DNA from 4 places in the Psychrobacillus sp. FSL K6-2843 genome. Region 1 is predicted to be linked to each of the others. Evidence: riboswitches for the same ligand, from Rfam matches in the RefSeq annotation. Region 1 holds a riboswitch; each other region holds the start of a gene.
The links. Region 1 has a riboswitch for cobalamin ahead of MKY94_RS01220 (ribonucleoside-diphosphate reductase subunit alpha). Riboswitches for the same ligand answer to the same signal wherever they lie in the genome.
Positions count from the first base shown of each region.

Region 2: linked by a shared signal. The riboswitch ahead of MKY94_RS20785 (hypothetical protein) and the one ahead of MKY94_RS01220 (ribonucleoside-diphosphate reductase subunit alpha) in region 1 are both predicted to bind cobalamin.
Region 3: linked by a shared signal. The riboswitch ahead of MKY94_RS19105 (hypothetical protein) and the one ahead of MKY94_RS01220 (ribonucleoside-diphosphate reductase subunit alpha) in region 1 are both predicted to bind cobalamin.
Region 4: linked by a shared signal. The riboswitch ahead of MKY94_RS03125 (ABC transporter substrate-binding protein) and the one ahead of MKY94_RS01220 (ribonucleoside-diphosphate reductase subunit alpha) in region 1 are both predicted to bind cobalamin.

Region 1 covers NZ_CP152021.1:228,314-231,449, forward strand. The annotation lists gene MKY94_RS01210 (response regulator transcription factor) at 1-147, opposite strand, end outside; gene MKY94_RS01215 (DUF418 domain-containing protein) at 252-1,457, shown strand; cobalamin riboswitch at 1,665-1,844, shown strand; gene MKY94_RS01220 (ribonucleoside-diphosphate reductase subunit alpha) at 2,002-3,136, shown strand, end outside.
Region 2 covers NZ_CP152021.1:4,050,873-4,054,008, reverse strand. The annotation lists gene MKY94_RS20795 (zinc ABC transporter substrate-binding protein) at 1-903, opposite strand, end outside; gene MKY94_RS20790 (hypothetical protein) at 1,239-1,415, shown strand; gene MKY94_RS20785 (hypothetical protein) at 1,764-1,982, opposite strand; cobalamin riboswitch at 2,210-2,399, opposite strand; gene MKY94_RS20780 (MFS transporter) at 2,502-3,136, shown strand, end outside.
Region 3 covers NZ_CP152021.1:3,768,147-3,771,282, forward strand. The annotation lists gene MKY94_RS19095 (DUF1700 domain-containing protein) at 1-135, opposite strand, end outside; gene MKY94_RS19100 (ABC transporter substrate-binding protein) at 258-1,196, opposite strand; gene MKY94_RS19105 (hypothetical protein) at 1,200-1,739, opposite strand; cobalamin riboswitch at 1,910-2,101, opposite strand; gene MKY94_RS19110 (VanZ family protein) at 2,237-2,710, shown strand; gene MKY94_RS19115 (spore germination protein GerW family protein) at 2,732-3,133, opposite strand.
Region 4 covers NZ_CP152021.1:630,885-634,020, forward strand. The annotation lists gene MKY94_RS03110 (DUF2185 domain-containing protein) at 1-598, shown strand, start outside; gene MKY94_RS03115 (hypothetical protein) at 629-1,126, shown strand; gene MKY94_RS03120 (DUF1963 domain-containing protein) at 1,071-1,256, shown strand; cobalamin riboswitch at 1,413-1,555, shown strand; gene MKY94_RS03125 (ABC transporter substrate-binding protein) at 1,672-2,625, shown strand; gene MKY94_RS03130 (iron ABC transporter permease) at 2,618-3,136, shown strand, end outside.

The sequences.
Region 1 (3,136 bases):
ATAATGCATATTAGAAATATAATTACTTGCCTTCTGGTAAGTTTCACAAATAACAATATGTCGAAAATTTTCTTTTCTTAAAATAATTTCTACCATCTCAGCGATAGCAAGCTCGTCTTCAACTATCAAAATATTAGTTTCTTCCATTAGTAAATCACTCCTAGAAATATTTAAGGTTTCTGTAAGGTTAGTTTCAATTTATTATAAGCTTACCATTTTATACTAACTAAGAGATATTTTTAGGAGGTTTCATGATGAAAGAAGAAAGAGTGCGTTTTATAGATGCTTTAAGAGGAATCAGTTTGTTTGGTATATTATTAGCGAATTTGTTAATTTTCCATTACGGTATATGGGGAAAGGAAGAATTAGAGTACTTTACGGCTTCTGCCACAGACAAGACTATTTATGCTATTCTTAAAATAGCAGTAGAAGGTAGTTTTATGCCGATATTCACTTTTTTGTTTGGTTTTTCATTAATAAAACTAGCAGAATCAATTAAAAAAAAGAACGGAAAAGTAAAAAGGCATTTATGGAGACGTTTTATATTTCTTTTTATTCTAGGTTTACTTCATTCAACCTATTTATGGGAAGGGGATATTCTAGCCTTTTACGGGTTAATGGGATTATTCCTATTACTTTTTTTAAATAGAAAAAAGAAAACTTTAATTATATGGGGAACTGTTTTGTTTGTATTGACTGGTGCTCTTAGTTACGGAATGGAAGAAAAAAGTAAGGAAGAGTTGGAAAAGCAATCATTATACATAGAAACCACAAATGAAGTCTATCAAAATGGCTCTTATGAGGAAATTAAGCAACACAGAAATACAGAGGATCCACTGTATTTTGAAAGTGAAGGGGAGAAAGTATTTTTTAGCTTGTTTATGCTTTTGTTTGGACCATTGTTGACGTCACCGATGTTTTTGTTTGGTATGGCAGCTGCAAAGGGTGGCTTATTTCTACACATGGAACGAGAACAAAAATGGTATATATTAAGTATGGCTCTTTTGCCAATTAGTTTACTTTTAAAATCTATCGCTATTATTGGAGAAGAAACAAATTGGACAGCAGTTCTATTACAAATGGGTACACAATTACTGTGTATATCCTATATTGGTATATTTGCTATCCTATTTATAAAGTTCTCAGGTAACAAGGTTTTCATTGGTTTTGAAAGTGTTGGGAAACTTTCTTTAACAAATTACATTATGCAAAGTGTTATTTGTACTTTTATCTATTACGGATACGGTTTAGGACAATTTGGCTCTTTGGGCATGCTAAATAGTGTCTTGCTGGGCTTTGTAATTTTTGTTCTACAATGTATAGGTAGCTACTACTACTTGAAGGTATTCAAACGAGGTCCCTTGGAAATGATTCTTCGAATGGGTACAAACCTCTCCTGGAGCGGTCATATGAAAGCTAAGAAAAAGAAGGTAAAGCTGCAAGGTAAGCCTGTATGAATAAATACGAAAGTAAGTTTTCATAATACGGCTACGAAAGCTTATAAAATTTATATAGAATAGAGATTAGAAAGAGCGATTAAAGGGATATGAAATTAGTTTAATGTACAGAAATAAAGCTGTGTATCAAACGTCTAGTCTTTTTACCTATGTACAAGTTTAAACACAATATGTTAGGGTATATAAGTAATCAAAACACAATATATAGTATTTATACGATGAAAAGGTACCGTTATGGTTTAAAAGGGAATTCGGTGAAATACCGAAGCTGTCCCCGCAACTGTAAGTGTGGACGACTGTTGAATATGCCACTGCGATTTTTCGTGGGAAGGCCAGCAGAAGGAAGAAACACGAGCCAGTAGACCTGCCTGTTTATCGGTGAAGCAACACTTTCTTCGGGGGTTGAGAGGTGGGGGCGAGAGACTCTATCTTTAAACGAACGATACGTCTTGTTGTTTCCTACTTTAAAATCGTGAGCGATGACTCAGCCGAAGAGGCTAGAGCCATCGCTTTTTTGTTATGTAAAGACAGGGAGGAATTCTAAATGACCACTATTTCAAACACAGAAAAACAACAGGTACTATACCAATTAACACAGGAGTTTGGGGAAGAAAAGATAGCACCATTAAGGAGGTCACATGACAAGTGGCTACAAAAACACCCAGAGGGCAATATTGCTAGCTGGTCTAAAGCCATGTCCTTAGAGTCGCTGAGCTTTCTTGATGAACATGAACCTTATTGGACATTTGTGGCGGCTCGAATCTATTTAGCAGAAGTATATTCGCAACAAGCGGAACGAAGAAATACAACGGCAGATGCAGTCTATACAAAGTTTGCAGATAACGTTCAAAAGCTATCGGCTAAGGGAATTTATGATTCTCGTATCATAGAAACCTATTCTACAGAGGAATTAGAGCAATTAGCAGAAATCCTCGTTACTGAAAGAGACTTCCTCTTCACATATATAGCTTTAAAAACGCTTTTAGATCGTTATGTAGCGAAGGATTTTGATAAGACTATTGTAGAATTGCCACAAGAACGCTGGATGATTATTGCAATGACGCTAATGAAGGACGAAAAAGAAAACCGCATAGAAAAAATTAAAGAAGCCTATTGGGCGATGAGCAATTTATATATGACGGTTGCTACTCCGACTCTTTCTAATGCAGGAAAGCCACACGGGCAGCTTTCTAGCTGTTTTATCGACACGGTTGATGACAGTCTACAAGGAATTTATGATAGCAACACAGACATAGCCACACTTTCTAAATTTGGAGGAGGAATAGGCGTTTATATGGGCAAGGTCCGTAGCCGTGGCTCTTCTATAAGAGGTTTTGTGGGAGCGTCTAGTGGGGTTCTTCCATGGATAAAGCAACTAAACAATACAGCTGTCAGCGTAGATCAGCTAGGCCAACGTCAAGGTGCAGTAGCTGTTTACTTGGATGTGTGGCATAAAGATATATTTACATTTTTAGATTTAAGACTAAATAATGGCGATGAACGACTTCGAGCACATGATATTTTTACTGGTGTATGCTTGCCAGATTTGTTCATGGAAAAGGTTGATGCAAGAGGAGAATGGCATTTGTTTGACCCTCACGAGGTTCGTCAGCTCAAAGGTTACTCATTAGAAGACTTTTATGATGAAAAACGTGGAGATGGTTCTTTCAGAGAAAAGT
Region 2 (3,136 bases), 310 kb from region 1:
AACAATCGTATTGACATTATGCTTATACATTCCGATATAAGTTCCTTCTTCTGTACCTTCAGCTCCCATTGCATCCGAGTACAGTTCTCCTCCAATTTGTATGGTGTGTCCCTTTTCCTTCGCACCTTCAATTACAGCATTCATGGCTTTGTCTGACACACTGGATTCGATAAAGACCGCTTTAATATTTTGTTCTACTAAGAAATTAACGATATTCTGTATATCCTTTAGACCGTATTCAGCATCTGTACTAAGACCTTGTAATCCTCGAACTTCCATCCCATTGCTTTCACCAAAGTAATTAAAGGCGTCATGAGCGGTAACAAGAACCCGTTGCTCTTCGGGGATTTCACTAATGCGTTCCTTCGTCCAACCATTTAGCTCATCTAGTTCCTCAAAGAACTTTCTTTCGTTTTCTGCAAACTGATCTCCATCAGTGGAAAATTCCTCCGTAAGTGATTTTGTGATTTCGTGTGTAGCCAATTTCCAAACCTCAATGTCGAACCAAATATGTGGATCAAATAATTCTGGATGAGCCTCGTCATTTAAGATTCTATCTTTCGGAACTACTTCTCCAATAGCCACTACAGATTTGTCCTTCTGCATTTTTTCAAAAATATCACTCATTTTCCCCTCAAGCGCTAGACCATTATAAAAAATAATATCTGCATCCTCTAATACTTGTAAATCGCCTTGAGTAGCCTTATAAAGATGTGGATCTACACCAGGGCCCATTAAGGATTTTACCTCCACAGAATCTCCAGCAATTATCTTTACGGCATCTGCAATTTGCCCTGTAGTTGTAACGACAAGTGGTTTTTCTTCCCCAGAACCCCCTGCGTTGTTGTTACCACACCCAACCAATAAAACAGCCACAATAAATAAAAATAAGATCTTTTTCACTTAGCACACTCCTTTTCCTTTGTAATAAAGTATTTCCTAAAGGAAACTTTTAGACCAAAAAAATATTATTTTCTTTTATGATAATAAATTTCCTTAAGGAAAGATTTGTTCAATAGGTTAACACTTCTTTTTTGAATTGTCAAAGTACTTTATGTAAAAATGAAAAAAAGGTGACTATATGTTGGTAAGAAAATCTAGGGTAGAATACGCAAGTGAAGGGCATTTTGTTTAGAAAGAATTCCATAAAAGGAGATACTCGAAAAACCTTTATTTTTTCGTATGTATTTTATACAAGTGCTATACTGTATGAACAATGATAGTAGGGAGGTAACGATATGCAATATTCAAAATCTAAAATGGAAGAGCTAGTAAAATTTAGTCCTGACTTAGCAAAGAGATTGAAGGAAGTAATGAAGGAGCATGACCTAGAAAAAAGCTTTGCTCTTAAAGCTTTGTACCATTCAGAAGTTAAAGACGGCGGAAAATATCAAAGGGATTACCAAGACCTTTAAATCAAAAAAACGAACCACATGATTAATCTCATTTGGTTCGTTTTTTATATCCTTAATTAATATCCTACTTGTATTGAAATGACTCGGGACATGCTTGATTTAGCTTTAGGCGGATGCGTTCGGCGCGGCGAGCGGTACCCGTGGCTTGTGATCCTCCACTGGAGTCTCCGCCTTCCACTCCAATAGAAGATAGCCTTTTGGTTTTATAAATAGATACAATGAATGATGATTGTTGAACGAACCAAATAAATTGAACACTGGGTTCATGGAGCTAGAATTTAGATATATTCTTTTTTTCAAAAGTTAATATTGGCAAAATCGTTTTGGAAGCGTGCGAATGCGCTTTACTTATTCCTCCAATTTCCCTGAAATTTCATTTTTAATCTGATGATGGGCATCAATGAGATTTTGAAGAAAAATATTTTTTTCGTTCATACTCCAGGTTGAACTAAGTTCAATTTCTTTTTTCATTTCTTCATAGATAGACTGCAGAGATATTGATGTACTTGCAACATAATTTGTCATTAATACTTGTTTATATTGTTCAATAAAATTCTCTTTTCTCATTTTCAAAATCCTTTCGCCTTTAACATAAAAAAGCATCCTCTTTTATAAAAAAGAAGATGCTAGTTAGTATGATTTAATGGTCAGTACGCTTGGAAACTCAATAAAATCCACGCTGAAAACAGGAGCCCAATAGCTCCAGTGATTTTATTATGTTTTTCGTACGACAGTATTTTCAAGCTATTGCTTGTACATAGCTGCATTTAACACCCCCTATCCGCGTAGGCTTGTGGTGTGTACTTGAAATAGGCAGGTCTCCTGGCTCATGTTCATCGCTCTTCTTTCCTTCCCGTAGTAACCTTACAGTGGTTTATAAAAAATCGCTCCCATTTACAGTTGCGGGACAGCGTCGGTCTTTCACCGAACTTCCCTTTTAAGTTCTCTTGCTAACAAAAGAACACCTAAATCTACACATTATTTAATTGTTCTTTCACTATAACATAAAGAAAGGTATTCATTATAGCAAATTTGGATAAGCGGCCGATGGTTTCCCTTTTTATAATCAATAGAGAGGTGAGGGAAATGATTAGAATGAAAGATTCGTATCGGCTGTATGTTCATATTTGCTTTCTATCGCAATTATTTTTTACTTATATATTTACAGTCAATCTGTTGTATCAAGTAAGCGTTGTTAAGCTGGATCCGTTGCAACTTGTTTTAGTGGGAACTGTGTTAGAGCTAACCGTATTTCTTTTTGAAATTCCAACAGGCGTCATATCTGACTTAAAAAGCCGGAAGCTGTCCATTATTATTGGTTATTTTTTGATAGGGGCGGGTTTTTTATTGGAGGGTTTGTTTCCTTATTTTATAACGGTTTTATTGGCCCAGGTGGCATGGGGGATAGGCTATACCTTTACAAGCGGATCACAGCAAGCTTGGATTGCAGATGAAATAGGAGAAGAGAAGTCCTCTTTAGCATATATAAGGGGAGCTAAGGCTGGAAATTTAGGTCAATTAATTGCCATTCCGTTAAGTATTTTAACCGGTTACTACATGATTAATCTTCCTATTATTGTGGGAGGCGTATGTATGATAGGCTTGGCTATTTTTCTTATAATTTTTATGAAAGAGAATCATTTTAAACCAATAAAAATAACTGAAAGAATTAATACATTGGAGACAATGAAAGAGAGTTTAGGGAAAATCATTCATTATTC
Region 3 (3,136 bases), 590 kb from region 1:
TGCTTTCTCAGTTTGTCCCTCTCTTAACAAATCACAAAAATACTTTTGGAAATCTCTAACTATTGCTTGGCGTTCCTTTGTATTCAACATATAAAGCTCTTTTTCTAACGTCTCAATATAAATATTCGCTGTCATGTCTCTCTCTCCCTCGGTACTATTCATTAGATAGTACTATACCATAACACTATTATTCATTGCAAGGTACCGGTTTTAAAACAAAAGAAGTTGGTCTCCTCAAAACGAGACCAACTTCTACTTTATTCAAATATCTCTGGATAAACGGTTTTAGCTACTAGTTCTACAGCTTCACCAATTCGTGGTCCTGGGCGAGACATAATGTCCTGATCTAATTGGAAAATGGAGTTGTTTTGCACTGCCTCCAACTGATTCCAGCCTGAACGAGCCTTAATCTCACCAATTGGATCTTCTACATAATTTACGGTAGTCAAGATAATCGGAGGATTTTTCTTAATGACATCTTCCTCAGATAATTTAATCCATCCCTCTTGGTCTCCAAAAATATTTACAACTTTAGCTTTACTCAAAACTTCTTGTTGGAAAGTATTTTTTCCTGTTGTAAAAATTTCTGGAGATGGGCTTATTTCAAAGTAGACGTGTTTCTGATCGCTTACACCTGATACTTTGTCCTGAACACTTTGAATAGTAGTTTTAATAGAGTCAACAAGATCGGTTCCTTTATCCTCTACTCCCATTACTGCGGCCAACTGTTCAATATCTCCATAGACGTCTTCAAATGATAGCGCCGATTGAATGACAAAAACATCTAACCCCGCGTCTTCCAACACTTTAAGCTCTTCCTCAGATCCAGTTGTATAAGCAATCACAACATCTGGATTTATCTCTAAAATACGTTCTGCGTTGAACTTCATAGAATCGGAAACTCGTTCAATTTCTAGTGCCTCTTCTGGATAGGTATCGTATTCTGTAGCTCCAACAATTTTATCTCCTACACCAAGGGCAAACAGGATTTCTGTGTTACTTGGTTGTAGAGACACAATCGTTTCCGGAACTTCTTCGAATGTAACTTCTTTCCCCATATCATCCGTTACAGTATATTCTTTTACTTCTTGTACAGAATCTGTTTCAACAGCTGTATTTTTTTCAGCCTCTTGGCAGCCTACAAGTAAGATAGAAAGTATTAGTACCGCTAACCAATTCCTTAATTGTTTATTCATTTGTTAATCCTCCACTTTTTTCTTATTTCTCATCGGATATGATTTACTGACAAATTGAATCTCTTCTACTCCATGATGCTTATTTACATATACCGCCATTGCAAACAATACATTTGCTAATAGCTGTGTGTAATCAAACAAAATCTCTGGTACTTCTCTTTCTAATGAAACTTTATGTAAAGCCCTTACAGATTTTTTTGCTTCACTACGACACACGTGTAATTCACATGCAGCTGTTGAGCCTTGTGGAAGTACGAATATATCTACTCTTCCTTCCACTTCACTTACGTAGAAATCATACATATCACTTAGAATTTGTAAATCCTCTTCATTGATTGCTAGCTTCCCTCTAACAGAACCATTTACGTGATATGCCATCGGTGCCAGATACATTAAATCCTCGTAAACTCTTGGAATATCTTTTGTTAAAGATGCGGCCAATCCAATACGTGTGGTCAATGAGTCTGTTCGAATCTCAAAGTCTACTGTAGACGGCTTTTCTCTCATAAATGGATAACAAATATATCGCATGTCTTTTTTCAATGCTCTGCCCCCTTTCCAAGTTATTTGTGAATTTTCGGCAATACAATACTCAACTTCTTACAGCACAAAAAAACGCCACCCTAAAAAAGGGCGGCGCAATACCTATTTATCGTTAGAAATTTAATCGAAAATAGAAACGTGCCGTACAACCCCTTAACTTCCGAAGAGTATTTATACGTTCAAGAAAAGGCCGGTCTCCTGGCTCATGCATCATTTTACTCTAAGAACCTTCCCATTGGCTTTTAGCCAACAGTGGTATTTTTCTTATTTCATCAGCATTTACAGTTGCGGATACAGCTTCGGTTTTTCACCGAATTCCCTAATTAAGCTGACAAGTCAGCACCTTTTCCCTGCAAAAATTATTCACTTATCGTAAGTGTACCATAGCCTTTCAATTGGTGATAGAAGCTTGTGAAACAACCAGCTTTTTACTCTTTTATTAGCTATAAAGTCTGCAATTATTTTGTTTCTCATTCAATTTATGCTACTGTTTTTATATGAAAAAATTTATTCCACTTTTACTTTTACTTGTCTTTGTATTTATAGCCTCCGGGCAGACTTCCGAGCAACAGTCTTTGGAGGCCGTGCTTAAAGAATGGCTTCCAAACAAGCCATTGGAGTCCTTTTTATCATTATTTCATATTCCTTATTGGGGATTCTATGTCTCTGTCGAGGAACGTGGCTACTATGCATTTGTCGAATTCTTAATAAGAAAAGGAGTCCACTTTTTTTATTTTGGTTTGATTAGTTTAGCTATTTATATTGCTTTGCCGAAGAGAAAGTATCGAAAACTTACTGCAATAATGATTACCTTTCTTCTAGCAGTCGCAGATGAATTCCATCAATCCTTTACGAGTGGACGATCTGCCCTTTTTCAGGATGTTCTATTAGATACAGGCGGGGCTATTTTTGTCATGCTTCTGCTAACGTTTGTTCAATGGTTGAAGCATAGAAAAAACGCTAACCTTTAGAAGGAAGCGTTCTTTCCCTATCTATTTACATCTTTTTCTCAACAAGAAAACAATCCCTAGCGTGACTACTGAAAAAACAGTAAGTATTTGATTAAACGGAAGGACAGGCTTGAATTTAACTTCCTCCGCAGTGATTTCATATACTCCAACCGGTTTTATCGAAAAGGCACCACCGCCTCCTTCTCCTTGACCTGTAGAATTTTCTTCATCGGAAATCGTGTCACCTCCACCTCCGCCTCCACCTACAAAATAATTAACTTTGGCAACAGGTAAGATCCTTTTGTTCTCCAATACAATTGGTTCTCCGTATATAAGAGACACATCTTTTTCTCTGGAAAACTTTTCGAAAATGGAACGGACTGGGGATTGAAACAATGGTAGCTTTCCCCCTTGTTTTTCTAAGTTACTTGATTTTTCCTCCATTAA
Region 4 (3,136 bases), 400 kb from region 1:
AAATAAGGATGCACCCTATACTTTTTATATTCCTAGCAAAGAAGTGATAGGTAATTTAAATATAGGAGATATGGTCAAACTAATCTTTGAAATCGAGACAAGAACAGACGGGTATGCGGGAGAAAAAATGTGGGTTGAAATTACTCACAGGGATATGGAGAACTTTAAGGGAATTCTTACGAATGATCCATTTAATCTAAGTGAGTTAAAAAGAGGACAAGAAGTATCATTTCGGACAGAACATATTTGTGACACGGAGTATAATGATCCATATTCATCCAAATGGGATTACTATTTTGACACAAAAATAATTGTGAGCAAAGATGTTTTGGAGAGAGATGAATTTAATTTTATGTTAAGAGACGAGCCAAGGGATGAGCAAGACTCTGGTTGGTCTGTATTAAGTGGTTATGAAGATGATGAATTTTTAAATAATCATGAAAATCTGCAATATATATCTATAGGGGTAATTTTAAATATTGATGACTCTATTTTAGCTTTTATTGAAGATTTACCCCTCTGTGCATATGAGAGAAATGACAATGGCGCATTCTACAAAATAAATGATTATGATTGGGAGTCCTACTTAAGTGAATAAGCTTGGACATAGATTTAGGAGGTAATTGCGTTGAATATTACTCAATTAAAACAATCACTATTTAAACGAGCTACGATTTTTGAAACAGGAGGATCTCGGCCGACGGAAGAATTGGGAGAGAGCTGGATAGGAAATGTTATGTGGGGTAGCGGAGAAAATAAATCTCCTCAGTTTGAACCAATATGTACTATATTTCTAAAGAATTTACCTTATGTACCGAAGGAGCTAAAAAACATTCAGTTAATCACTGTTTATATGGATTTTAATGTATATAATCATTTAATTGAAGATAATTTAGCTTCTTTTTTTAAGATAAATTGTTTTACTAATATTAATGAAATACAAAAGATAAATGAACAATCTTCAAGAATGAAGTCTTTTCCATTAAAACCAATATTAGTTGAGAACGATACCCCAGCATGGGATTCAGAAGATATAGAACCAGAAATTCAAGATGAAAAATATTTATCCCATGCACAAGGTTGGTGGATATCCATCCTATACACAGAGCGGAGTCTCATATGGTGAAGATTATCCGTTTGTCTTTCAGATAAGCTCTGATGCCAAGGCGCAATTCAATATAGTAGATAGTGGCAGTTTTTATTTTTTCTACAATCAAGATAAACAAGATTGGATTGTGTACTGCGATTTTTATTAATAGTCCAGTGATTACTCATAGATTACAAGGTTAAGAAATTAATGTTTCGCTAAACTCGGAAAATTGCTTGATATTAATTTATTTCTCGAATTTCTCATCTAGTCTCCATCTCGACAACATTTAATTATAAGGTATAATAAATGCAAAGCAGCAATGGAATATTTTTTGCGTAAAGGTGCTCTAGTTACGGATTGCTAGAGTTAAAAGGGAAGCTGGTTAAAGTCCAGCGCGGTCCCGCCACTGTTAGTGATGCATATGCATCATAAGCCAGAAAACCTGCCCTTACGTGCATACCCATTACCTACGCGGATAGGTCTGGTGTAGGTCAGCTATCGGTATTTTGTGGCAGATTTATACCTATCTATCTCTCATCCTAGGATGGGAGATTTTTTATTGATTTTAGGAGGAATGAAGGATGAAAAAGTTTTGGTTAATTATAGGAATGACCTTGCTTATGTTAGTTGGATGTAATGAGCAAGAGACACTTCCATCAGAAAAAGAAGATAGTTCAGAAATTGGAAATTCAGAAACTGCATTTCCGCTTACATTGACGGATGCTGTAGGCCAAGAAATCACATTAGAGGAAGTTCCGAAGACCATTATTTCCATGATTCCAAGTAATACGGAAATTCTATTTGCATTAGGGCTTGATGAGGAAATTGTCGGTGTTAATGATTACGAGAGTTATCCAGAGGAAGCCTTAGAAAAAGAAAAAATTGGTGGCATGGAGTATAACATTGAAAAAATTATCTCTTTGAATCCAGATATTGTCTTCGCTCATGAGTCCGTAGTAGGAATGGCTGACGCTGGGTTACAACAGCTACGAGATTCTGGTGTAAAGGTTTATGTAGTACAGGATGCAAAGGATTTTAACTTAACCTATACATCCATCGAGCAGATTGGTCGTGCAACAGGCAAGAATGAGGAAGCACAGGCCATTATAAAGGATATGAAGGCAAAGGTTGACGAAATTCAAGAAAAAGTTTCAAAAGTAGAAACAAAGAAAACAGTTTTTGTAGAAACCTCAGATGTGCCTGAGATCTATACTCCTGGTAATAATACATTTATGCAAGAAATTCTAACGATGGTCAACGCAGAAAATATCATGGCTGACCAAGAGGGCTGGTTCCAAGTCAGCCCAGAAGAAATTGTAAGTCGTAATCCTGATGTTATGTTAATCACGTATGATTACGTGGATGGCATTGTTGAAAAGGTCAAGCAACGTGATGGTTTCGATACAGTGACAGCTATTAAAAATAATGCAGTAGTACAAGTGGATGAGGATACCACAAGTCGCCAAGGTCCACGTTTAGTAGAAGGTTTAGAGGAAGTGGCGAAGGCTATCTATCCGGAGGCATTTAGTGAGTAAATCAATGATCGGTTACATCCTGTCACTGGCTACGTTGGCTGTAGCCATTTGGCTAGGTGTATCGGTCGGATCTGTAAAGGTGCCGATCAGTACTTTATGGGATACAGGAACAGATGCGATTGCAACTAATATAGTATGGAAGATTCGCATGCCGCGGGTTATACTCGCAGGATTAGTCGGAGCATCCCTGGCAATAGCGGGAGCGGCCTTTCAAAGCCTGCTTAAAAACCCACTAGCCGACCCTTATACACTGGGAGTGTCGTCCGGAGCATCTGTTGGTGCAGTGGCTACACTCTTTTTTGGAATTTCGGTACCTTTCTTAGGAATGTTCACCTTGCCTGTTTTCAGTATGGTAGGGGCATTAGTTACAATGCTCATCGTTATTTCCTTCGCAAAGCTAGTAGATCGCGCGATGAAAATGGAAACGATTATTTTAACAGGTATTATATTTAGCTCATTTCTTGGCTCAGTCATTTCCTTAATGATTGCTCTGACAGGTGAAGAGCTACGG